Regions from separate parts of the Anoxybacillus sp. EFIL genome, predicted to be linked through region 3. Evidence: predicted binding sites of a transcription regulator. Region 3 holds the regulator's gene; each other region holds the start of a gene.
What was found. The regulator Rex, encoded in region 3, represses fermentation and respiration genes when NADH is low (regulators of the CRP and FNR family bind a similar motif). The targets are predictions, from matches to a motif close to TTGTGAAATATTTCACAA.
Positions count from the first base shown of each region.

Region 1 (6,246 bases), on a different contig from region 3:
CATGTTTGGATAACAGCTATTCAAGAGGAATGTGATTACATACTTACGACAAATTATCGGCGATTTCCAGCCCAGATTGGATCGATTAAGCGCATTCATCCGAGGGAGTTTTATAGGTATTTATCTGATATGGAATATGTATTTAAAGAGAGGGAAAGTAATGAATGAGATTGTGCAAAAACAGAAGCGGTATTTTCGCACAGGGGCGACGCTTTCGTTGTCTTTTCGGCTTGCGCAGCTTGCGCGTTTGAAAGAAACGATTCAAGCACATGAACAAACGATTATCGATACATTGGCGAAAGAGCTGCATAAATCCCCGTTTGAAGCGTATACGACGGAAATTGGCATCGTTTATGAAGAGATTCGGTTTGTAATGAAACGTCTAAGCGATTGGATGAAGCCGCAACGTGTACCGACGCCATTGACACACTTTGGTTCAAAAAGTTACATATATCCAGATCCATACGGTGTCAGTTTAATTATTGCGCCATGGAATTATCCATTTCAGCTCGCGATCAGTCCGTTAATCGGAGCGATCGCCGCAGGAAATTGTGCGATTGTCAAGCCATCTGAATATACACCAGAGACGTCGTCTTTGCTGAAAACGATTGTTTCTGAGGCGTTTTCAGAGGAATATGTTGCTGTGGTAGAGGGAGGTGTAGACGTTAGTCAAAAACTACTTCACTTGCCTTTTGATCATATTTTTTTCACGGGAAGTGTGCCGGTAGGGAAAATGGTGATGGCTGCTGCTGCAAAACATTTGACGCCTGTCACATTAGAACTTGGTGGGAAAAGTCCAGCGATCGTCGATGCTTCTGCCCATCTCGACTTAGCTGCCAAGCGGATCGTATGGGGGAAGTTTTTAAATGCTGGGCAAACGTGCATTGCGCCTGATTATGTGCTCGTGCATGCGTCTGTTAAATCGTTGCTTATTGAGCGAATGAAGCGGTATATTGAGCAATTGTACAGTGATAAAAATACGTACAGTCGTATAGTGACGGTGCGGCATACAGAACGGCTCGTTCGCTTCTTAGCAAACGGTACAGTTGTACACGGTGGAGCATACGACATTGAGCAACGTTGGATTGAACCGACATTGCTTGATGATATAACATGGGATGATGACGTGATGCAAGAAGAAATTTTCGGCCCTATCTTGCCCATTCTCACGTTTGAGACGATTGATGAAGCCATTCAAATGATTAACGACTATGAAAAGCCGCTTGCGCTTTATTTGTTTACCGAAGATCGCGACGTACAACAACAAATATTACAGCAAGTTCATTTCGGTGGTGGATGTATAAACGATACGGTTATGCATGTTGCCAATCCTCATTTACCGTTTGGTGGTGTTGGACAAAGTGGCATCGGTGCATATCACGGAAAAGCAAGCTTTGATGCGTTCACTCACTACAAAAGCGTGTTAAAACAAACAACGAAATTCGATATCCCGTTGCGCTATCCAAACTTTCCAAATGCGCTCAAGTGGGTACGGAAGTTGTTGAAATAGAGCGATTTTATTTTTGAACAAATTTCGAAAAAATTTTAACGAAAATGTGACAAGTTTTCGAGTGAAAAACCTATTTCTTTTTTTATTTCCATGTATTATATAAAAGATAACGCTTTTCTCGCTCATTTTTTGAGATTGAGAAAAGTGTTTTTCTTTTTGTCAATCCATTTGCTGCTTATTTTTCCTCGATGCATTTTCTTCCTTCCTTTTTTCGTCACAATTATTTTTACAATACATGTTAAAATCATTTCAATAGTGTTAATACTACAAAGCTAATTAAATTCGTTCGTTTTGTATTTGTTTCTTTGTTCAATGAATCACAATTTTGTTGAGGTGAAGACAGATGAAGCGTTTGTTTGCCTTAGTTATAGCGGGATTGCTTCCGCTTCTTGGTGGCTGTGAGATGGTTGTGTTTCAGCCGCAAGGACCAGCTGCACGAAGCATTACAGAACTAATTAACTGGTCGATTTGGTGGATGCTTCTCGTTGTTGTCGTTGTATTTGCATTGTTTGCTTACATCGTATGGAAATATCGTGATCGCCCTGAACGGCAAGGGGAGGAGCCACCTGAAGAGCACGGAAGTACAGTGCTTGAAATTGTATGGACGGTTATTCCGATTTTGATCGTCATTGCGCTAACGATTCCGACAGTGAGAACGTTATATGATTTAGAAAAACCGCCGAAAGGGTACGAAAACGAAAAACCGCTCGTCATTCATGTGACGTCGGCAGACTGGAAATGGATTTTCAGCTATCCTGAACAAAATATTGAAACGGTAAACTACGTCAATATCCCAGCCAATCGCCTTGTGTTATTTAAAATGACTTCTGCGTCCACGATGCAGTCGTTTTGGGTACCGGCGCTAGCTGGACAAAAATATACGATGAACAAAATGGAGACGGAATTGTACGTCGTTGCAGATCGTCCGGGTTCGTATGAAGGGCGGAATACAAACTTTAACGGACGCGGGTATGCGCATATGCAGTTTGAAGTGTTAGCGCAAACGCCAAAAGAGTTTGAAAAATGGGTGCAAGAAGTGAAACAAACGGCACCGAAATTAACAAAAGAAAAATATGAACAATTGTTGTTGCCGACACATTTAGGACGATTGACGTTTGTCGATACGCATTTACAATGGGTAAACCATGCTGATCCGCACTCGAAAACGTACACAAATCCAGAATTATATCGCGGACATGGATATCAAGGGAAAATTTTTATTCGTGAAGATAACTATAAAAACTCATCAACTTGTAACGATGAGGAACAAAAAGCTTTAGAGAGTGATAGCGGAGGTGAACATCATGGGCATTAAGTGGAATGAAATATTTGTTGGAGGAGACCCGCTTCTTGTCGGTTCACAAATTGCGATTGTATTGACTGTCGTTGCGATTGTCGTTGGGTTAACGTACTTTAAAAAATGGGGTTGGTTATGGCGCGAATGGCTTACGACAGTTGACCATAAAAAAATTGGGATTATGTACATTTTATCAGGTGTACTCATGTTTTTCCGAGGTGGAATTGACGGATTGTTAATGAAGGCGCAAACGGCCCGCCCAGAAATGAACTTTTTAGATGCGCAACATTACAATGAAATTTTTACAACACATGGCGTCATTATGATTTTGTTTATGGCGATGCCGTTTTTGATCGGTTTAATGAACGTCGTCGTTCCTTTACAAATTGGGGCGCGCGATGTGGCGTTTCCGCAGTTGAACGCACTTAGCTTTTGGCTATTTTTTAGCGGGGCGATGTTATTTAACATTTCGTTCGTTGTCGGTGGTTCGCCGGATGCAGGATGGACGTCGTATTTCCCGCTTGCTGGAAAAGAGTTTAGTCCAGGAATTGGAAATAACTACTATGCCATTGCGCTGCAAATTGCAGGTCTTGGGACGTTAATGACCGGGATTAACTTTATCGTTACGATTTTAAAAATGCGTGCACCAGGCATGACGTTGATGAAAATGCCTATGTTTACATGGACGACGTTGATTACGTCAATCATTATCGTGGCGGCGTTTCCGATTTTTACAGTTGCTTTGGCGTTAATGACGTTTGACCGTTTGTACGGAACGCATTTCTTTACGCTTTCTTCAGGCGGAAGCGATATGCTTTGGGCAAACTTGTTCTGGCTTTGGGGCCACCCAGAAGTGTATATCGTTATTTTGCCGGCGTTCGGTATTTTCTCAGAAGTGATTGCGACGTTTTCACGAAAAACGTTGTTTGGATACACATCGATGGTCGTTTCGATCGTTGGTATTGCGTTTTTAAGTATGATCGTATGGGTGCACCATTTTTACACGATGGATGCAGGTCCTGCGGTAAACTCGTTTTTCTCGATTACAACGATGCTTATCGCTGTTCCGACAGGGGTGAAAATTTTTAACTGGCTGTTTACGATGCGAAAAGGACGCATTCAATTTACAACTGCCATGTTATGGGCGCTCGCTTTCGTGCCAAACTTCGTCATCGGCGGAGTGACAGGGGTTATGTTAGCGATGGCGGCTGCGGACTATCAATATCACAATACGCTATTTTTAGTCGCGCACTTCCATTACGTATTAATTCCAGGCGTTGTGTTTGCGGTGTTTGCAGGATTGTATTATTGGTGGCCAAAAATGTTCGGTTTTATGTTAAACGAAAAGCTTGGCAAATATCACTTCTGGTTGTTCGTGATCGGATTTAACGTCACGTTTATGCCGATGTTTTTCCTTGGCTTAAAAGGGGCTGTTCGTCGCGCGTATACGTATTCAGCAGAATCAGGATTTGCGCCGCTGTTTCTCGTATCTGCGATCGGTTCCATTATTTTAGCGATCGGCTTTGCGGTATTTTGTTATAACATTTATTGGAGCTTCCGTTATGCGAAGCGCAATGTTTCCCACGATCCATGGGATGCGCGCACGCTTGAATGGATGACTGCATCGCCAGTGCAATTTTATAACTTTGCGGTCGTTCCAGAAGTGAAGCAATTAGATGCGTTTTGGCATATGAAAAAACGTGGTGAAACGCTGACGTTGAAAGAAAGCGACATCAAAAAAATTCATATGCCGAGCAACTCCGGTTTGCCGTTTTATATGGCGGTCGTGTTTGGGATTACAGGTTTCTTCCTCGTCTTTGAAGCGCACATCGCAGCAGCTGTTGCGGCGATTGGGATTGTCATCGGGCTTGTCATTCGTTCGTTTGATTACAATGATGGCTATTATGTCAGCGTCGATGAGATTAAACGAACAGAACGTACGTGGAGAAACGTAGAAGGGGGGACGGAAAATCATGTCGGCTAACGTCAATCATTCGCTTCCACTCGAATATCAAACGGAACAAAACCGATTAAATATTTTAGGTTTTTGGATTTTTCTCGGGGCAGAAATTGTGCTATTTGCGACGTTGTTTGCCGTCTACGGTGTATTAGGTCACCGCTATGCCGGTGGCCCAACACCAAGCGACATTTTTAAGCTGAACGATGTGCTTATTGAAACGTTGTTGCTGTTGACGAGTAGCTTCACGTGTGGGTTAGCTGTCTTTTTCATGCGACAACGCGATATGAAAAAACTGCTCATTTGGTTTATTATCACCCTTTTATTAGGGGCAGGCTTTTTATTCATGGAAATTCGCGAATTTATTCATTATGTGCATGAAGGAGCGACGATGCAGACGAGCGCGTTTTTATCGAGCTTTTTCGTGCTGCTTGGCACGCACGGAGCCCACGTGACGTTCGGAATCATTTGGGCGATTATGCTCATTATACAACTCCTTCAACGCGGGTTGACGCCAATGACTGCAAGAAAAATGTTTATCATTAGTTTATATTGGCATTTCCTTGATGTCGTTTGGATTTTCATCTTTACGTTCGTTTATTTAAAAGGGATGGTGGGGTAAATGGAACATAAAAGCAAATATCCCGTTAGCCACGTTGTTGGGTTTTTCTTTTCGCTTATTTTAACGTTTGTCGCGGTGTTCGTCGCATTGAAAATGAACGTATCATATACGATCGTCATGTGGATCATCGGTTCACTCGCGGTCATTCAAGCGGGACTTCAACTATTTATGTTTATGCACGTCACAGAAGGAGAAGACGGAAAAACGAACGTTATTAATATGGCATATGCGGTGTTCGTTGCGATCGTCATTGTCGCAGGATCGATTTGGGTGTTAACATCTGGACATGCGGCGCATTAAAACAAACCCCCTCGCTTAGCTTTTGCGAGGGGTTGCTTTTATTTTTGTAATTAGCGTTTGAATCCAAAGTGGGAAACGAACAGTAAAGCTGATCATTAAAACGATAAGAACAAGAATGGCCGCAGACTTTTCAGCAATTTCTTTTGCATCTGGTACGAGCGCTTCTGATTGAACATACCATAAGTGGACAGGAAGTGTACCGCCTTGTGATAACAAGTTGAAATCCCACATAAATCCTGATGTCGATGTTCCGCCTGCCAAAATAATGATGGCTGATTCACCGAAGGCGCGACACGCAACGAGGCTAATTCCAGTTAAAATACCATTTAATGCAGCCGGGAGTACAACTTTTAATATCGTCTGTGATTTTGTCGCTCCCAGCGCGAGAGATGCTTCACGAATGTCTTGTGGCACTGCTTGAATCGCTTCTTCTGTGACGCGAGCTAGCACAGGTAAGTTTAGCAACGCGAGTGTAATGGCAGCTCCAATGATCGTTAAGCCGATGCCGACATATTCAACAAACAATACGTAACCAAACAAACCGAAAACGATAGAAGGAA
Region 1 covers NZ_SDLH01000007.1:99,743-105,988, reverse strand. Annotated here, with positions in the region: gene ES017_RS11455 (PIN domain-containing protein) at 1-168, shown strand, start outside; gene ES017_RS11450 (aldehyde dehydrogenase) at 161-1,510, shown strand; gene qoxA (cytochrome aa3 quinol oxidase subunit II) at 1,854-2,825, shown strand; gene qoxB (cytochrome aa3 quinol oxidase subunit I) at 2,815-4,791, shown strand; gene qoxC (cytochrome aa3 quinol oxidase subunit III) at 4,781-5,386, shown strand; gene qoxD (cytochrome aa3 quinol oxidase subunit IV) at 5,387-5,686, shown strand; gene pstA (phosphate ABC transporter permease PstA) at 5,702-6,246, opposite strand, start outside.
Region 1: a site for Rex is predicted at 1,816-1,833, ahead of qoxA (cytochrome aa3 quinol oxidase subunit II). Genes of this name have one in related genera too.

Region 2 (6,246 bases), on a different contig from region 3:
TCATGATTTTTCAGCGGATCTTTGCGGCGAATATCTTCCCTATCTTCTTGCTGATCAGTGTAAATGTACTCTGGGAGATGAAAATATATGTTTAACATATCGGCATCTAACAATTCATCTAACACATCTACAACTGTAAGTACAATACGTGAAATATGATCGGTCGATTTTGCATCATATACATTTCGTATTTCACGCTCAACAAACGGAAGAGCGGGTCGCAATGGTTCAGGGAGAAAAACTTCCTGCTCTGGATGTTCCGCCGTTAATAATAAATATAGAAAATTAAACAATGCGTCTGTATGAACGCTTTTTACCATATTGACGTTCCATTGCGTTTGAAAATAATGACGATACACCTGTTTTCGAATGATAAACGATTTTTTTGTTCCAGGACGCACACGTCGACATACATCTTCTAAACGAAGATCTTCAAGCAACATAAACAGTTGTTTAGCGAAATTCCGAATAGAATAGCCCTTCACTTGATTAAGAAAAGAAATAATATGTTCGTCATTTGTATGATAAAAATTTCCGATCGTTCGCAAAAACACATCACTTTTTAGCCCATATACGTACTGCTCTTTTGGACGATTGTCCCAAAAATGACTAACAACCACTTTTTTATGTTGTCGATCAAGATACGACTGATAGCCAAATTCGAGCTCCATTTGCTCATCTTTTGTTAATGTTTTCACTAAATCAGATAGCTCCATAAACAAAAAAGAATCGACTTTTTTATCATTAAACATAATAAAACGATTCATTCAGCCACCCTCATTCATCAAACAACGTTTCTGCTAAATTACGCACCGCGGCTTTTTCACGATCATCTTCTAATTTTTCAACGATCGCCCGCTCGATTGCTCGTCGTGGTGGAATGTATACTGCTAAATCACAAGCATCGATTAATGCCCGAATCGAAGCTGCTTCTTCTGATACATATCCTTGCTTTACTTGAACAATTAAATCCGCTGACAATGTGACAAAACGATCCAATAACGTATCATTCGTCAGCTTCGTTTGCTGTTTCAAAATACTTTTTAACGCCTCCCCTTGAACGTACGGTACGTCAATGACAACAAAACGGTTTTTTAACGCTTCGTTTAACGGAACTGTTCCAACATATCCTTCGTTAATGGCTGCAATGACACCAAATGTCGGCTTTGCCTTTACGACTTCAGCAGTAAACGGATTTGTAATCGTTTTTCGATAATCGAGCACCCCGTTTAAAATGGGCAACGTTTCTGGCTTAGCCATATTAATCTCATCGATGTATAATAAATGCCCTTTTGTCATCGCTTGAATGACTGGCCCCGGTACAAATTCAATCGTTGCTTGCCCATTTGTTTGTTGAATCGTTTTAAATCCAAGCATTGCCTCAGCATCTAAATCGATCGAACAGTTTATGCTATGCATGGGCTGTCCAAAAAAGGTTGATAATGTTTCTGCTAATTTTGTTTTTCCTGAACCTGTCGGACCTTTTAATAACACATTTTTTCCTAACGCTAAAGCGATAATCGCGTCATATAAAATGGATTCATGGGCTGGTGTGTATGCAGTAGCCCCGATTCGTTCGATTTCGTCATGTTTAAACATTTCTCTTCTCTCTTCTATCATCGTTTGAATCGTTTCAGGAAGTGAAAATGATTGTGTATACATCATGATGTCAACCCTTTCTATGTTTTCATACGTACGTATTGTACAAAAAATGCACTCATTTGTACAAACAAACAAATTGTTTAACATAATAACATTATGTTAATAAAAAATAAAAAAGGAGCCACTCGGCATTATCGACTTTTGACGAGTAGCTCAACTGCTTCTTGAATAAGCTTTTCACTTTCTAATGATCCTGTTTCGATATCTTTGCGAATGCAACGCTCCAAATTAGCACTTACAACAACCGCAATGGCACGATCGACAGCGCTACGAATAGCAGATAATTGGGCAACTACTTCTTTACAATCTTTTTGCTCATCCATCATTTTGAGCACACCACGAACTTGTCCTTCAATTCGTTTTAATCTGTTTTTCACTTGGTTATCGTATGTCATATTTATCAATCTCCTTTTTCTATATACCCTTATCAGTATATTAAATGAAATATGATCTTATTGTCAACTAAAATTATCTTTAATTGCTTTACGAATAAGCGCTTCACAACGATCTAATTCTGTTTTTAATTGCCGCTTATATAACTGGGCTTTTTTATATCCTTCCTCAGTAAAACGGTAATAAACAACTTCTTGATACTTCATCCCCTCTTTTTTCTTTTTTACTTGTTCTAAAATCCCATCCTCAATTAAATCGTGTAGTGCTTTGTATACTTCTGAATGATTCGGACGGTATCCAAACGGCTGAAATTCTTCACGAAGCACGTCTAGTAATTTCAGTCCATACAATCGTTCTTGTTCGGTTAAAGTAATTAAATACAGCTTTAAAAATGCGCGTTGCTTTAATAAAAATCCGCTCGGTTTTCTTTTTTCGCTCATCTTTTCCTCCTCCTCTCATATGACACATTCTTTACTCAAAAGAAAAATCCTTCTATACTTCCATTATAATTGAACATTTTTATTTTTATTCAGTTTTTATTTAGAACATAGTTTTATCATATCAATTTTTTACAAAAAAAAGAAGAAGAGTAGCTCCTCTTCTTTATTTGAATACAATTGTTTTATTTTCATGAACGATGACACGATCTTCTAAATGCCACTTTAATGCGCGAACGAGGACTGTTTTTTCGATCATGCGCCCAATTCGTTTTAAGTCTTCTACATGATGTTTATGATCGACTCGTTCCACATCTTGTTCAATAATTGGCCCTTCATCTAAATCATCTGTTACATAATGAGAAGTGGCGCCGATGAGTTTCACTCCACGTCGATAAGCTTGCTCGTATGGTCGCGCACCAATAAACGCCGGTAAAAACGAATGGTGAATATTAATAATTTGCATTGGAAACGTTGCGACAAAACGAGATGATAAAATTTGCATATAACGAGCAAGCACAATGACATCAATATCATGTTCCTTTAACAATTGTATTTGTTTTTCTTCTGCTTCTTGTTTTGTTTCTTTTGTCACTGGTATGTAGTAGTACGGGATACCGAATGACTCTACCGTTTCTCTCATTTGTTCATGGTTGCTGATGACGAGGACGAAATCTGCAAGCAATTCACCCGCTTGCCATTCCCACAATAACTCTAATAAGCAATGTTCTTCTTTTGAAACGAATATCGCTACCTTTTTTATATGCGTATGTAGACTCAATCGCCATTTCATTGAAAAACGTTGTGCAATCGTTGCGAACTTTCTCTCCATCTCCTCTTTTCGTTCCGATATATTCGGAGCATCAAACTCAATTCGTAAAAAAAATGTACCGCCTTCAGGGTCTGTCGAATATTGACTAGACTCAACAATATTGGCTCCTTGTTCATACAAAAAAGTTGTAACCGCTGCAACAATTCCCGGTTGATCCGGACATGAAATAAGCAAGCGTGCCCGATGTTTATATTTGTCCATAAACTTTTGCGCATGTTTTTGTTGAAAATACATCATAACCCCCCTATAAAACGATGAAATAAATAATAGCCATTATTATAACAAATAAACAAATAGTCGAGAACATATCTCGACTACTATTTTCTTACTTATTCATTATTTTTCGTATTCCAAAAGCTCCTTTCCATATAGGAGCAGGCTGTTTGACGGAAGATGAAAGGTACGTGTATAACGCGCCCATAAATAATGAACCACCGACAATATTACCGAGCGTTACAGGTATGATGTTATGAACCATTCCTGCCACATGAATCGTATCAGGATGTTGAACAGCTAATGCAAGGGAGAAAATAACAAAATTTGCGATCGAGTGTTCATATCCAGAAGCAAAAAAGACGAAAACGATTAAAATCATGGCGAACATTTTTGCGATATCTTCTTTCATTTGCATCGGAATAAAAATAGCTAAACAAACGAGCCAGTTACACAAAATCCCTTTCACAAACAGTTGTAACGTTGTTGCATGCATTTTTTTCAATGCAATCGCAAATAGTAAATGATCCATCGGAAGATCATGAAAAATCCCTGACTGTGCGATTAAAAAAGCAAAGAAAATAGCACCGAGCAAATTCCCGCTATAACATGCGACCCAGTTACGAAGGGTGTCTCCAATCGTCGTTTCTTTTTGCAGGGTACTAACGGTAAAGTACATCGTATTTCCTGTAAACAATTCTGCCCCACCATACATGATCAGTACAAGAGCAATCCCGAAGAAAATGCCGCTTACTAAATAAGTGGCTGGTGAATGTGTTTCGTAAAAGTATTGACCAACCCGAACACAAAGAACAAGAGCAAAACCGATATATACACCTGCTAAAGCAGCACGAATCATGTATTGAAGCAGTGATTTTTGCAAAATAGATCGCTTCTTTAATGCGAGCTCTTTACATGTTTGTAAAGCATCCATCATTTCCTCACTTCTCTTTCTATTTTTGTGATGTTTTTCACACTTTATCCTACTCCTCTTCCTTACGTTTTTCAACGAATTTATGTAAATGTTAAAAGAACTGTCAACACTTTATTTTTGTAAACGATTGCGAACAAAAAGACTATTGCAATTTTTGCACATATTGTTCTCACCCTTTGCAAATCTATACAGAAATATATTAATATAAAAAAGGTGTAAAATACGTTGTTAGAGGAGGAAGCTATGAACTACATAAAGGAACAAAACGGTGAGTTGTGGTTAACAGAAGATGAACGTGAAAATTTAAAAATTAGTTATCGCATTAAAGAAATCATTTACTCAGAACGTTCACCATTTCAACATGTGATGGTTTTAGACTCATACGACTTCGGAAGAATGCTCGTACTTGACGGAGTTGTACAAACAACTTCCATTGATGGTCATATTTATAACGAGATGATTGCACATGTTCCTCTTTCTCTTCATCCGTCGCCGAAAAAAGTTTTAATTATTGGCGGGGGCGATTGTGGCGCAGCTCGTGAAGTGGCGAAATATGAAGAGGTAGAAGAAATACATCTTGTCGAAATTGATGAACTTGTTGTTCAAGCATGTAAAGAGCATTTACCTGAAGTATCTGGAAATCTTTCGGATCCGCGTGTGCAATATATATATAAAGATGGGGTTCAATTTGTGAACGATCGCGTGAATACGTATGATGTCATTATTATTGACTCGTCCGACCCGATCGGCCCTGCACAAGTATTATTTGAATACGATTTTTACAAAAGTGTGCATGAAGCACTCAAAGAAGATGGGATGATGGTTTGTCAAAGCCAATCCCCTATTTTTCATATGGACGTATTGAAACAAACATATACAAATATTCGTCATTTATTCCCGCATGTACACGTATATACAGCTACTGTTCCAACATATCCTGGCGGGCTATGGAGCTTTACGCTCGGTGGTAAACAACCTATTTCATTTGAGCGACTCAACACATTCTCAAAACAAACGAAATACGCAAATGCGGATGTATTAAACCAATGCTTCCGTCTCCCACAATTTATGAAAGAACATCTTCAATCGTAGTCGGAATCATTCCGGCTACGATTGTTGACAAACATACTTTTTTATATTACGATACAAAACGTAATGATTACTATTATCTTTTTTGAGGAGGACGAAACATGCGTGTGAAAATCGTTTTACAATGTACAGAAACTGGGGATCGTAACTACATAACAACGAAAAATAAACGCAACAGTCCAGAGCGGCTAGAATTAAAAAAATATTGTCCTCGTCTAAAGCGCCATACGTTACATCGTGAAACAAAATAATCCGTGGCATATGCCACGGATTATTTTTAATGCAAATGAATGCGCCGCGCAAAATCAACGAATCGAAATTTATCAAGACGATGACGGGACTCTGTATATTGAAACAAACTCGCATCATCTAAATAAACGTAATTCCGCACGACAACAACGTGGGTATATTGTTTAACATGCAAATACATTCGATCTTCATCCGTACACTCTTCGACGAAAAATTCCTTTTTGGCAAAACTAATTTTTAATTGCAATTCTTTTTCTAAATATTCATAAATGGAGCGCTCACATATATCTTTCGATAAAAACGGAACAAACTTTTTATTGAAAAAATCTTTATCTAAAATAATGCGCTCGCCTTCAATTTCTCGCACGCGTACTACTTTCCAAATGTCCTCTCTTGATGTCACATGGAGATGTTTTTTTAACATTTCATCAGGTTTC
Region 2 covers NZ_SDLH01000005.1:190,973-197,218, reverse strand. Annotated here, with positions in the region: gene ES017_RS09965 (vWA domain-containing protein) at 1-767, opposite strand, end outside; gene ES017_RS09960 (AAA family ATPase) at 778-1,599, opposite strand; gene ES017_RS09955 (metal-sensitive transcriptional regulator) at 1,794-2,057, opposite strand; gene ES017_RS09950 (replication termination protein) at 2,121-2,495, opposite strand; gene purU (formyltetrahydrofolate deformylase) at 2,659-3,558, opposite strand; gene ES017_RS09940 (formate/nitrite transporter family protein) at 3,650-4,471, opposite strand; gene speE (polyamine aminopropyltransferase) at 4,715-5,563, shown strand; gene rpmG (50S ribosomal protein L33) at 5,662-5,811, shown strand; gene treR (trehalose operon repressor) at 5,838-6,246, opposite strand, start outside.
Region 2: a site for Rex is predicted at 4,497-4,514, ahead of ES017_RS09940 (formate/nitrite transporter family protein). Genes of this name have one in related genera too.

Region 3 (6,246 bases):
TCAAATTGCATACCTTCCACAACATCTAATTCTGTTGTGAAGCCTTTAGACTCTTCTAATGTAATTACGCCGTCTTTTCCAACGCGTTCCATTGCTTCTGCGATTAATTGACCAACTTCTTCGTCAGCCGCAGAAATCGCTGCAACTTGAGCGATTGAGTCTTTGCCTTCAATTGGTTTAGAGATTGCTTTTAATTCTTCTACTGCAACAGCAACAGCTTTTTCAATACCTTTGCGAATACCCATTGGGTTCGCACCAGCTGTTACGTTTTTCAATCCTTCACGAATCATCGCTTGCGCTAATACAGTCGCTGTTGTTGTACCGTCACCGGCAACATCGTTTGTTTTGCTTGCTACTTCCGCAACAAGCTTCGCACCCATATTTTCAAACGGATCTTCTAATTCGATTTCTTTTGCGATTGTTACACCGTCATTTGTAATTAATGGAGAACCAAATTTTTTCTCTAATACAACGTTACGACCTTTTGGACCTAATGTTACTTTTACTGCATCAGCTAATTTATCTACACCGCGTAACATCGCACGACGAGCTTCTTCGCTGAATTTAATTTCTTTTGCCATACATCTTACCCCCTTGATGATAATTTTTGTTAAGTATTTTTGTATGCTTTATATGTTATCAGGCGAACGATTAACCAATCACAGCTAAAATGTCGCTTTCACGTAAGATTAAGTATTCTTTTCCATCATATTTTACTTCTGTACCCGCATATTTTGAGAAGATGATGCGGTCACCAACGCTTACTTCTGGAGCTACGCGCTCACCATTGTCAAGAACGCGACCTGAACCAACTGCAACAACTTTTCCTTCTTGTGGTTTTTCTTTCGCTGTGTCTGGTAAAACAATTCCGCTCGCTGTTTTTTCTTCAGTTTGAATTAATTCAATGACAATACGATCACCTAGTGGCTTCAACACGGCAAACGACCTCCTTAATTAGATTTTCGTTCCGTTATTAGCACTCATCATCATTGAGTGCTAACACACTTATTATATTAATGAACTTTTTTCAATTTTGCAAGTAGGAAGTTAAAAATTTTTCACTAAATCTTTCCCTTTTTCATTATGTCTTTCCTTTCGAAATTCATACAAAAAATATGGTAAAATGAAAAAGTACTCATTTTGTCAAAAGGGGTTGAACACGTGAAAAAGCAATATTGGTATGTCATTATTACATACATCGCCATGCAGTTATCTAGTTTAATTGGCGTTCCTTTGCTTGCACATAGCGGATTTGTTGACGCATCAAATAAAGAAGTCGCCCTATCCATTGCCTCAGGTTATTGGGCTGTCATTAGCTTCTCGATCGCTTTTCTTTTCGTTCTTTATTTCATGAGAGAAGATATGAAATATTCGTACGATCGCCATCAAGCATCTATCGGAACGTCAATTTTTTGGGGAATTGGCGGGTTCTTTCTTGCCCTTTTCTCTCAAGGCATCGCAGCAAATATTGAGATGCACGTATTTGGCGTCGAGATGGGGTCCGAAAATACGAGACGCATTGTTGAGATGGTGAAGCTAACACCAGCGCTTATGCTCGTCACTTCGATCGTCGGACCGATTTTAGAAGAAATCATTTTTCGAAAAATTATTTTTGGAACGCTGTATCAAAAATATAACTTTTTCTTATCAGCAACTGTCAGTTCCCTTTTATTTGCTGTCGTTCATTTAGAGTTTGAACATTTGCTTCTTTATGCAACGATGGGATTTGTATTTGCTTTCTTATATGTGAAAACAAAGCGTATTCTCGTTCCTATTGCAGCACATGTACTGATGAATACATTTGTCGTTGCTATTCAAACGTTATTTGCTGAAGAAATTGAAAAGATAATGAAAGAAGCAGAACAAATGCAATTCGTGATTTGGAGGCTGTTTTCATGAAGTCTGAGCCGTTGTTTTACTTTTTGATGGGCATTTTATTCACTTATTTTGCTGTTGATAGTGCTGACGATGGCATTTGGGACGTCACAACGATGCTATTTATTCTTATTGCTACATTAGATTTTGGCACCGCTATTCGTTCTTTATTGAAAAAAACCTCCCGCTCGTAAATGGGAGGTTTACTCATTTCCGTAATGTTTTAAAAAGTAAACAAGTGACTGCAATTCGACCGCTAAATCAATATGATGAACACGAATGTGTTCAGGTACATGCAGACGAGCAGGCGTGAAGTTTAAAATCCCTTTAATGCCTTTTTGGACAAGCCGATCGGTAATCGGTTGGGCAACTTGGGCTGGAACGGTTAAAATGGCTACCGTAATCCCACCTAGTTTTTCTTCCAATTCATCTAAATGATAAACAGGCACTCCTCCGACTTCCGTTCCTACTTTATCTGGATCTACATCGAATGCCATCACAATTTTCGTATTATTGTTTTTGCTAAAATTGTAATTTAAAAATGCCGTACCTAAATTACCGACACCGAACAACGCTACTTCTGTCGTTTCATCTTGATCCAACGTTTTTCTGAAAAACGACAGCAAATAATTTACATTATAACCGTATCCTTTTTTTCCAAGCGCACCAAAGTATGAAAAATCACGGCGAATCGTTGCTGAATCGACTTTTACGGCTTCACTTAACTCCGCTGAAGATACACGCTGCTTTCCTGATGCATGCAAGTTTTTCAAAAAACGATAATACAACGGTAGTCGCTTTGCGGTCGCCTGCGGAATTTTTGGTTGTTCATTATTCACGAGTCAATCCCCCACATTTCCTTTCACAAATAGTTAGCGCTTTCATTTTTCTCTCCTATACGTCTGAAAAGTTCTCCCCACTTTTAAACTATACACTATTTTTTTCATTCTGTCTTTCCTTTGTACCCTTTATTATTATTTTTGTCAAATTTGTTATTCGTACACTAGTGTTGCCGAACATCAAGAAAGTACGTTACACTATCAAAAGAAGATTGAGGTGAAAAATGATGATCATTTTACAAGTAAATCAACTATCCAAATCATATGGGGCGGAACAAGTTTTATCAGACATTAAGCTTGAAATACAAGAAAAAGACCGTATCGCGTTAGTTGGAAGAAATGGTGCAGGAAAATCGACATTATTAAAAATCATTGCCGGCCAATTGTCATATGACACAGGGGAAGTGATTAAACCGAAACACGTAACAATTGGCTACTTAGATCAATATACTGGTTTGCACGCCCATCGCTCCATTTGGGAAGAAATGCTCGATGTGTTTGCCCCGCTTCAACAAATGGAAAAACAATTGCGTGACCTAGAACAACAAATGAGCTTGCACGGTGCCGACTATGAGCGCTTACTTGAGCATTACGACCGTTTACAAATGGAATTTAAAGAAAAAGGTGGCTATCAATATGAAGCCGATATTCGTTCTGTGCTTCATGGCCTCCGCTTTTCTCAGTATGACTACACAACAAAAGTATCCACGTTAAGCGGTGGACAGCGAACGCGGCTAGCGCTCGGCAAACTGCTTCTAGCTAAACCAGATTTGTTGATTTTAGACGAACCAACAAATCATTTAGATATGGAAACATTGCAATGGCTTGAACAATATTTAAAAAATTATGATGGGGCCATTCTTATCGTCTCACACGATCGCTATTTTCTTGACCAAATCGTGACACAAGTGTATGAATTATCACGCACAAAAATAAAAAAATACGTTGGAAACTATACAAGTTATTTACAACAACGGGCGGAACAATTTGAACAACAATTGAAACTGTACGAAAAACAACAAGAAGAAATTTCAAAATTAAAAGATTTTATTCAACGAAATATTGCCCGTGCATCGACAACAAAGCGAGCTCAAAGCAGAAGAAAACAACTAGAAAAAATGAATATCATTGAAAAGCCGCTCGGTGATGAAAAATCGGCATCGTTTCGCTTCGAAATTGAACGCCCAAGCGGAAATGACGTATTAACAGCTACCAATTTAGCCATTGGTTATGATCAAATCATCGCAACAAACCTCTCATTTCGTGTCACTCGCGGTGATAGCATCGCACTTATTGGGCCAAATGGAATTGGAAAATCGACTCTTTTAAAAACGATCATTAAGCAACTCCCTGTAAAACATGGGGAACTACGCTACGGAACAAATGTACAAATTGGGTATTACGATCAAGAACAAGCTCAATTAACATCGAACAAACGTGTCATCGATGAACTATGGGATGAAGATCGATTAAAGACGGAAAAAGAAATTCGTACGATTCTCGGAAACTTTTTATTTTCTGGTGACGATGTATTGAAGCCAGTGCAAACATTAAGTGGCGGTGAAAAAGCCCGGCTCGCTCTCGCCAAACTAATGATGAAAAAAGCCAACGTATTAGTGTTAGACGAACCGACAAACCATTTAGATTTAGACAGCAAAGAAGTGCTAGAACAAGCGCTTATTGAATACCCAGGAACAATTATCTTCGTTTCTCACGACCGTTATTTTATTAACAAAATCGCAACAAAAATATACGAGTTATCCACAGACGGTCTCATTGAATATTTAGGGGACTACGATTATTACGTGGCGAAAAAAGCAGAGCTACTCGAACTTGGACAAATCGCTCAAGAGACGACAACGGACGAATCATCGTCACTAAAACGCTCATATGAAGAAGAAAAAGAACGAAAAAAATTAGAGAGACAACGAAAACGAAAAATAGAGCAGCTAGAAATAGAAATGGAACAACTCGAGCAACAAATTGCAACGTATGAACAACAATTATATGATCCTTCCTGCTACAACGACTATGAAAAAGCCCGAGATACACAAGCGAAAATTGAACAACTGAAACAAAAATTCGATGAATTATTCGAACAATGGGAACTTTTACAACAATAATGATGAGCTAGCTCCATTTGTGGACTAGCTCATCTTTTTACACAAACATATCCACAGAAAAAACATCTAAATATAAGTTATTCACGCACTTTTCCACATTATCCACAATACAATTAAAAAATTTGTCTATTTCTTTGTGGTTAACTCGTTATGATAAAATAACATATAGTACACGTTTTCCACATTATCCACACGTATGTGGATAACATAATCCACAAAATGTGACTAAGTTTTTCTTCACATAACGTCAAGTTGTTTCGCACGTATATAGTTATAAAAAAGGAGTGCCCCTTCACTTTCGGGACACCCTCCTGTTATAACAGTAAACTTGGGTTCGCATTTAACGCCATAGTAGCGCGCTTTCCTTGTTGAAATAATACTGTTCCAGCTGCCGCAATCATCGCCGCGTTATCTGTACAAAGGGACAATGGCGGAATGACAAGTTCCACCTCTGGTAGTTGCTCAACTTGTTTTTGCAATTGTGTGCGCAATCCTTCATTTGCTGCGACCCCACCAGCTAGCAATATTTGCTTCACGTCGTAATGCGCAGCCGCTTGTATTGTTTTTCCTACTAATACTTCGACAACACTTGTCTGAAAACTTGCTGCCATATCTTCGGGCAAAATCGTTTCTCCACGCTGTTTTGCATTGTGCAACGTATTAATGACGGCTGATTTTAATCCACTAAAACTAAAGTCATACGAACCTTCTTCCAACCATGCACGAGGCAAATCAATAGTCGGTTTTCCTTGTTTCGCCAAACGATCAATGTGAGGCCCTCCCGGATAAGGTAGCTGTAACGCGCGTGCAACTTTGTCATACGCTTCCCCAGCCGCATCGTCTCGCGTCTCACCAATGACTTCAAACACTCCATGCTCTTTCATATAAATGAGCTCCGTATGCCCTCCTGACACAACAAGAGCTAATAGCGGAAATTTCATGTCTTGTACAAGTTGATTCGCATAAATATGTCCTGCAATATGATGCACGCCAACAAGAGGAATGCGATGCGCAAAAGCTAATGCTTTCGCAGCGTTCACGCCAATCAATAGCGCTCCAACTAATCCCGGACCTTCTGTTACCGCAATCGCATCAATTTCGCTAACATCCATATTTGCTTGCTTCATCGTTTCTTCTAACACAAGCGTGATTTGCTCAACATGGTGACGCGATGCAATTTCAGGAACGACCCCACCAAATCGTTGATGACTTTCCATTTGTGAGGCAACAACGTTAGCTACAATTTCACGTCCATTTTTCACAATGGCAGCCGCTGTTTCATCACAGCTTGTCTCAATTCCAAGCACAAATATATCTTTTTCACTCATAATTTCACCCACATTACTAATGCATCTTCTTGGTTATCTGAATAATATCGCTTACGAATACCGCCATTTAAAAAGCCAAGC
Region 3 covers NZ_SDLH01000014.1:19,722-25,967, forward strand. Annotated here, with positions in the region: gene groL (chaperonin GroEL) at 1-581, opposite strand, end outside; gene groES (co-chaperone GroES) at 652-936, opposite strand; gene ES017_RS14640 (CPBP family intramembrane glutamic endopeptidase) at 1,162-1,899, shown strand; gene ES017_RS14645 (YdiK family protein) at 1,896-2,069, shown strand; gene ES017_RS14650 (redox-sensing transcriptional repressor Rex) at 2,079-2,714, opposite strand; gene ES017_RS14655 (ABC-F family ATP-binding cassette domain-containing protein) at 2,942-4,837, shown strand; gene tsaD (tRNA (adenosine(37)-N6)-threonylcarbamoyltransferase complex transferase subunit TsaD) at 5,152-6,165, opposite strand; gene rimI (ribosomal protein S18-alanine N-acetyltransferase) at 6,162-6,246, opposite strand, start outside.

Region 4 (6,246 bases), on a different contig from region 3:
ACCGTTTTATTTCATTCGCTATATCGTTTGTATACGTTAATACATAATCGCCTGTAACAAGCGGCTGATTTGGCTTTCGTTCAACAATCCATTGTTCTGAAAACGGAACGGTTAATTGTTGAATACGATGTAATAACTCTTGGTCATGAACGTCATGTTGTTGATAAAAACGTTTCAGTAAGTCACGAACATGCCATTCTAGCTGACTTTCGATTTTTTTGCGCAAATCTTCATAAAAAGCACGCAGTCGTTTCCGACGTTCTTCTTCTGTTTTTTGTTTTGTAAATAAAAAACCAACTTTAAAATCAGGTTGACATGCTTCTAAATAGGCACGAGCATGCTCTCGCGTTTCATAAGGCATCACATAAGCGTTATGTAACGTCGTTTCTAACTGCTGTTCAACATGCTGCTTTGCACTCAACCACGTTTTCTTTATATGATCAATCGCTCGCTCCGTTTCTTCCATTTTTTCAAGAAGCATTGTTTCATCCTCAAACGAAAGCGATTGACGAATATGTTGCTCTTCTTCCTCTTGCTGAGCGATGAGCATCTGCATATGATCATCAATCATTTGCTCGACAGCAATACGTATACTTTGCTGAAGCCGCTCCTCCTTCTCACGAAAAAGCAACTGCAACAACTGTTTTAATTCATCGAACTCATTATGTACATGCTCTTTTTGTTTGAGGGAAGTATAAAACATGCGTTCAAATGTAACTCCCCACTGCTGAAATGCCTCTTCAACAGAACGAGTAAACTGTGAAAACGAAAGCTCTTGTTCACGATGTTTATCAATTTGATTTATAACTAAGTATAACGTTTTCCCGTACTGTGACAACCGTTTTGTAAACTCGAAGTTCAATTCTGCTTGAACATGGTTATAATCCATTACATAAAATATAACATCGGCTAAATGAAGAGCGGACTCTGTTGCCAAGCGATGAGCATCATCTGTCGAATCAATTCCCGGCGTATCCATCAGTACAATGCCACTTGGAATAGCGTCTGTTTCATCGCTAATTTCGATCATGTCAATTGTATCGCCGTCTCGACAAAACGTTTTTACCTCTTCGTAATCGTAAGGAGCTGCGTATTCAATCGCTTGACCAGACTTATAATATACGCGCGCATACGGTTTCCCCGCTTTTACTTTCACAAGATTTGCACTTGTTGGAATAGGACTAGACGGCAACAGTGAATCACCGATCAATTCATTAATTAAGCTAGACTTTCCGGCAGAAAAATGACCACAAAAAGCGATTGTAAATTCCTGATGATACACTTTTTTAATTAATTGTTTCGTTTTATTTGCCTGCGCAATGTCACCCAACTTCATAAATTCGTCATGAAGTGCAATCAGGCGATATATCCATTGTTGCAATGATTTTGTTTCTATCATCTCCATAATTACCCATACCCCTTTTAAAAAATCTACCTTCATTTTACTGTAGTTCACAAAAAAAATACATAAAAAATCCCCTGCTTATTAGGGGGATTTTAATAAACGTAACGCCTGTTCCTCCGCACGAATACGAACAGATAAAAGGTACGCGTTACATATTGTGAATATGACAGCTGTCCAATACGCTTGAAACATAAGTGGAATAATGATGAATTCTAGCACAACCACAAGGTAATTCGGGTGACGAAACCATCGATATGGACCTTTCTGTACTCGTTCTGCTTTTGGCAATACAATAATTTTTGTATTCCAATACCTTCCAAGTGAAGTGATAACCCAAAGACGGAATAACTGTAATACGACAAATATGTTAAACAAAACAGACCACAATGGTGACGGACGTTTACGAATTCCCTCCAGCAAGAGCGAAACAAAAAATAAACTATGCATACACACGATATACTTATAGTGATTTTGTCCGAATTCTTTTGCTCCCCTCTCTTTCATCCATCTTTCATTTCTTTTTGCCCAATATAACTCAATAAATCGTTGAACAATTAAAAAGAAAAGCATTCTCCATTTCATGCTTCTTCTCCCCATTTTAACAACAAAAGTTCACAACTAAATCCAGGTCCCATCGCCATCATTAAACCGTATCCCCGTGGAGTGAGCGACTGTTGCAAAAAGCGTTGTAAAACAGCGAGCACAGTAACAGATGACATGTTTCCGTACTGTTGTAAAACCGCGATCGCATGAGCAAGCTTGTCTCCATCGATATGTAAACCATCTCGATACGCATCAAGCACTTTTTTACCGCCTGGGTGCAAAACAAAATGTTCAATTTCGGAAAGTTTTATTCCGCTTCTTCCTAAAAATAATTTTACGATCTCGCCAATTGATTGACGAATCATCGTCGGAATATGTCGAGAGAACACAACATAAAAACCTTGATCTTTTATATCCCACCCCATAACATCTTCCGTGTTACGCATAAATACTGATTGCATATCAATTACCTGTGGAGCGACACTTTGCTGCTGCACATCATCCCCCACCACACACGCGCAACCTACTCCATCAGCAAATAATGATGTGCCAATAAGATTACTTTTTGATACATCATCCATTTGAAACGTTAGACTGCAAAGTTCCACAGCAAGAACAAGCACTTTCGCTTTCGGATATGCTCGACAGTAATCTACCGCTCGCGCAATGCCAGCTGCTCCACCCGCACATCCGAGCCCCCATATGGGGATGCGTTTCGTGTGTACAGAAAAAGGAAGTTCATTTATGATTCTTGCCTCAATGCTCGGTGTAGCAATTCCCGTCGTTGAAATGAAAAAGATTGCTTCAACGTCTTCAAAAACAATATTTGCACGATGTAAACAGCGCACAATCGCCTCCCTTCCATATCGAACAGCATGCTCAATATACAGCTCATTTTTCTCAGCAAACGAATGAGTCTGCATATACCAATCTAATGGTTGTACAAGCGATCTTGATTGAATATGATCACGTTGAAAAATGGATAATAACCGATCAATATGTTCAGAACGGTGTTGAAACATGCGTTTTATTGCAACCATCACCTCGTTTTGTGAAACGCGGTAAGGAAGTTCAGCTAATTCAACTGCAATGATACTTGGCATCTATGCCCCTCCTTTCGATAAAGATAATATTTTCCTAATAAAGAAATTTTATTCATAACAAACAAAAGAGCTTTCCTCTCAGCAACGGGAGGAAAGCTTTCGACGTTTTGAAAAGAGGGATGTTGTTGTGCACTTTCATTATAACGCAATTTGTTGTTTCGTCACTATGTTTTTTATATATTCGTATCTATGTTTATCGAAAAATGATGTCATCAAAGTGAAAAATTTGTTATGATGAAGAAAAAAGGGGGTCTTTTTATGGCATTAGGCGAGAAAATTACAACGATTTTAAATGGAACGATCGAATCGATTCGATCTGTTATCCCACTATCAATGACAATCGATAAGCCTTCATTGTTTGTCCAACCTTTCACACAAACGTCTATTAGCGTATTGATTGGGATGACCGGAGACTTACGCGGGCGTCTAATCATTGAAGGACATGAAACGATGTTTGGAACCATCGGAGAAACGATGTTTGGTATGCCGTTAGAAGGCGAAATGCTTGAATCATTTACGGGTGAGCTCGGCAATATGATTGCAGGAAACTTGGCCACAGTTGTATCACAAAAAGGAATTACAATTGATATTACTCCTCCAACTGTTCTTGTTGGTCAAACAAAAATTTACGGTTTTGACAAAGCTTTTCGCGTACCGATCCACTTCGAAAGCAACGGGGAATTACAACTTATTTTAACAATTGATAATGAATAAATGAGAAGCTTGCGCTTGTAAGCTTCTTTTTTTATGCCATAGCCATCTTTTTCTAAATATTTCACACTTTTTTCACAACCTCGCAAAATGTGTGTGACAAAAGTCACAGCTACCCCTTATTTTTACGGTTATGATGATGGTAAAGTAACGAATGAACAATTTGTGAAACATCTGAAAAAAGCATTTCATTTCACAAATTGTTTTGTATGATGTAAGTGTATACATTTCTATTTAAGGTTTATTTAGGAAAGGGGGATGAAGATGAAAACTCAATTAAACACAAACACGCCAAAAACAAAAGTAGAGAAAGAACCTGCATTAAAAGGAACTCTTGCTTCTGTTTTGTTTTTGGGATTTTTCCTCATTTTCACGTGGGTAAGCGTATATTTCTTGTTTTTAAATCGCTTATAGAGAGAAAGGAGACGAGACGTTATGCACATGCATAAGTATGAAAAAATTTGGCTGTTTTTCGGCATCGGTTCGTTATTCGTATTTTTAGCTGTCTTAGGAGTCGGTGCATTTGCGCAAGGAACGCAACCACCAAGCTGTTTAACAACGATCGATCCGGAAAAAGTCGATCAAACACCGCCATTTGATAAACCAGGCCTTGTTAAAACAGGAGATAATGAATATCAACTGAACATCGTTGCTTCTGCATTTGCGTATACACCAAACCAAGTCGAAATCCCAAAAGGAGCAAAAGTAACGATTAATGTCGCAACGAAAGATGTCATCCACGGATTTCAAATAGTTGGAACAAATGTAAACATGATGGTTGAGCCTGGTTATGTCAGTAGCTATACACAAACATTTGATAAAGTTGGCGAGTATGTCATTTTATGTAACGAATATTGCGGTGCCGGTCACCACTTAATGACTTCCAAAGTGAAGGTGGTTGAACAATGATGAACGGAACATGGAAAGTCGATGCACGTGATGGCAAATTAGCCATGGCTCATATTTATGTCGCTTTCGTTGCCCTTGCGTTAGGAGGGCTTGCTGGTCTATTGCAAGTGCTTGTGCGCTCCGGAAAATTTGAATTGCCGGCAGGTATTAGCTATTATACGATTTTAACAACGCATGGCGTATTGCTCGGACTCGTTTTAACTACATTCTTTATTATTGGTTTTCAATTCGCTGCTGTAAGTCGTACTGCCGGGACACTTTCTGACCGCGTGCGGTTTTGGGGTTGGGTCGGTTTTTGGCTCATGACAATCGGTACAGCGATTACTGCCTTTTACATTTTAATCGGTGAAGCTTCTGTTTTATATACATTTTATGCTCCACTACAAGCACATGCAGGCTTTTATATCGGTTTAACCCTTGTTGTTGTCGGTAGCTGGATTAGTGGGTTTGCGATGTTCGCTCATTATGCAAAATGGAAAAAAGCTCATCCTGGTCAAGTGAGCCCATTGCTTACATTTATGTCTGTTGTCAACATGATATTATGGCTCATTTGTTCGCTCGGTGTAGCGGCGACTGTATTATTCCAATTTATTCCTTGGTCATTAGGTTATGTCGATCGGATTAACGTACTCGTAAGCCGAACATTGTTCTGGTATTTCGGTCATCCACTCGTATATTTCTGGCTATTACCGGCATATATGATTTGGTATGCGATTATTCCAAAAATTATTGGTGGAAAAATGTTTTCTGACTCTCTTGCTCGTATGTCATTCATCTTATTTTTAATTCTCTCGATTCCTGTCGGTTTCCACCATCAACTTGTGGAACCAGGAATTGATCCAGTTTGGAAATACTTACAAGTTGTCTTAACGTTTATGGTCGTTATTCCATCATTAATGACTGCGTTCTCAATGTTCGCAACATTTGAAATGTACGGTCGCTCAAAAGGAACAACAGGATTATTCGGATGGTTACGAAAACTTCCTTGGGGTGATGCGCGTTTCTTTGCACCATTTGTCGGTATGTTATTCTTTATCCCTGCTGGTGCTGGTGGTCTTGTCAATGCATCACACCAATTAAACCAAGTCGTTCATAATACGATTTGGGTAACTGGTCACTTCCACTTAACATTAGCAACAACAGTCGTATTGACATTCTTTGGGGCAGCTTATTGGCTTATCCCGCACTTAACAGGGCGCGTCATGACAAAAGCAATGAATCGTCTAGCGATTATTCAAACGATCGTTTGGTCCATCGGTATGATTTTCATGTCTAGTGCGATGCATTTCGCAGGGTTACTTGGTGCCCCACGCCGTTCAGCATTTTCAACATACGGTGATGCACCACAAGCACTAGAGTGGATTCCTTATCAAATCGCTCAAGCGGTTGGTGGAACGATTTTATTCATCGGCATTATTCTTGTGCTCATTATCGTGACAAACTTAGCATTTTTCGCTCCGAAAGGTGAAACAGAGTTCCCTGTTGCAGAAGTTGCTGAGCAAGCTGAACGCACACCGCTTGTGTTCGAAAACTGGACATTGTGGATCGGTATTGCGGTTGTACTTATTTTAATCG
Region 4 covers NZ_SDLH01000008.1:86,791-93,036, reverse strand. Annotated here, with positions in the region: gene ES017_RS12100 (dynamin family protein) at 1-1,405, opposite strand, end outside; gene ES017_RS12095 (isoprenylcysteine carboxyl methyltransferase family protein) at 1,487-1,987, opposite strand; gene ES017_RS12090 (type III polyketide synthase) at 1,984-3,051, opposite strand; gene ES017_RS12085 (chemotaxis protein CheX) at 3,310-3,765, shown strand; gene ES017_RS12080 (cytochrome c oxidase subunit 2A) at 4,027-4,176, shown strand; gene ES017_RS12075 (cytochrome c oxidase subunit II) at 4,198-4,671, shown strand; gene ES017_RS12070 (b(o/a)3-type cytochrome-c oxidase subunit 1) at 4,668-6,246, shown strand, end outside.
Region 4: a site for Rex is predicted at 3,926-3,943, ahead of ES017_RS12080 (cytochrome c oxidase subunit 2A). Genes of this name have one in related genera too.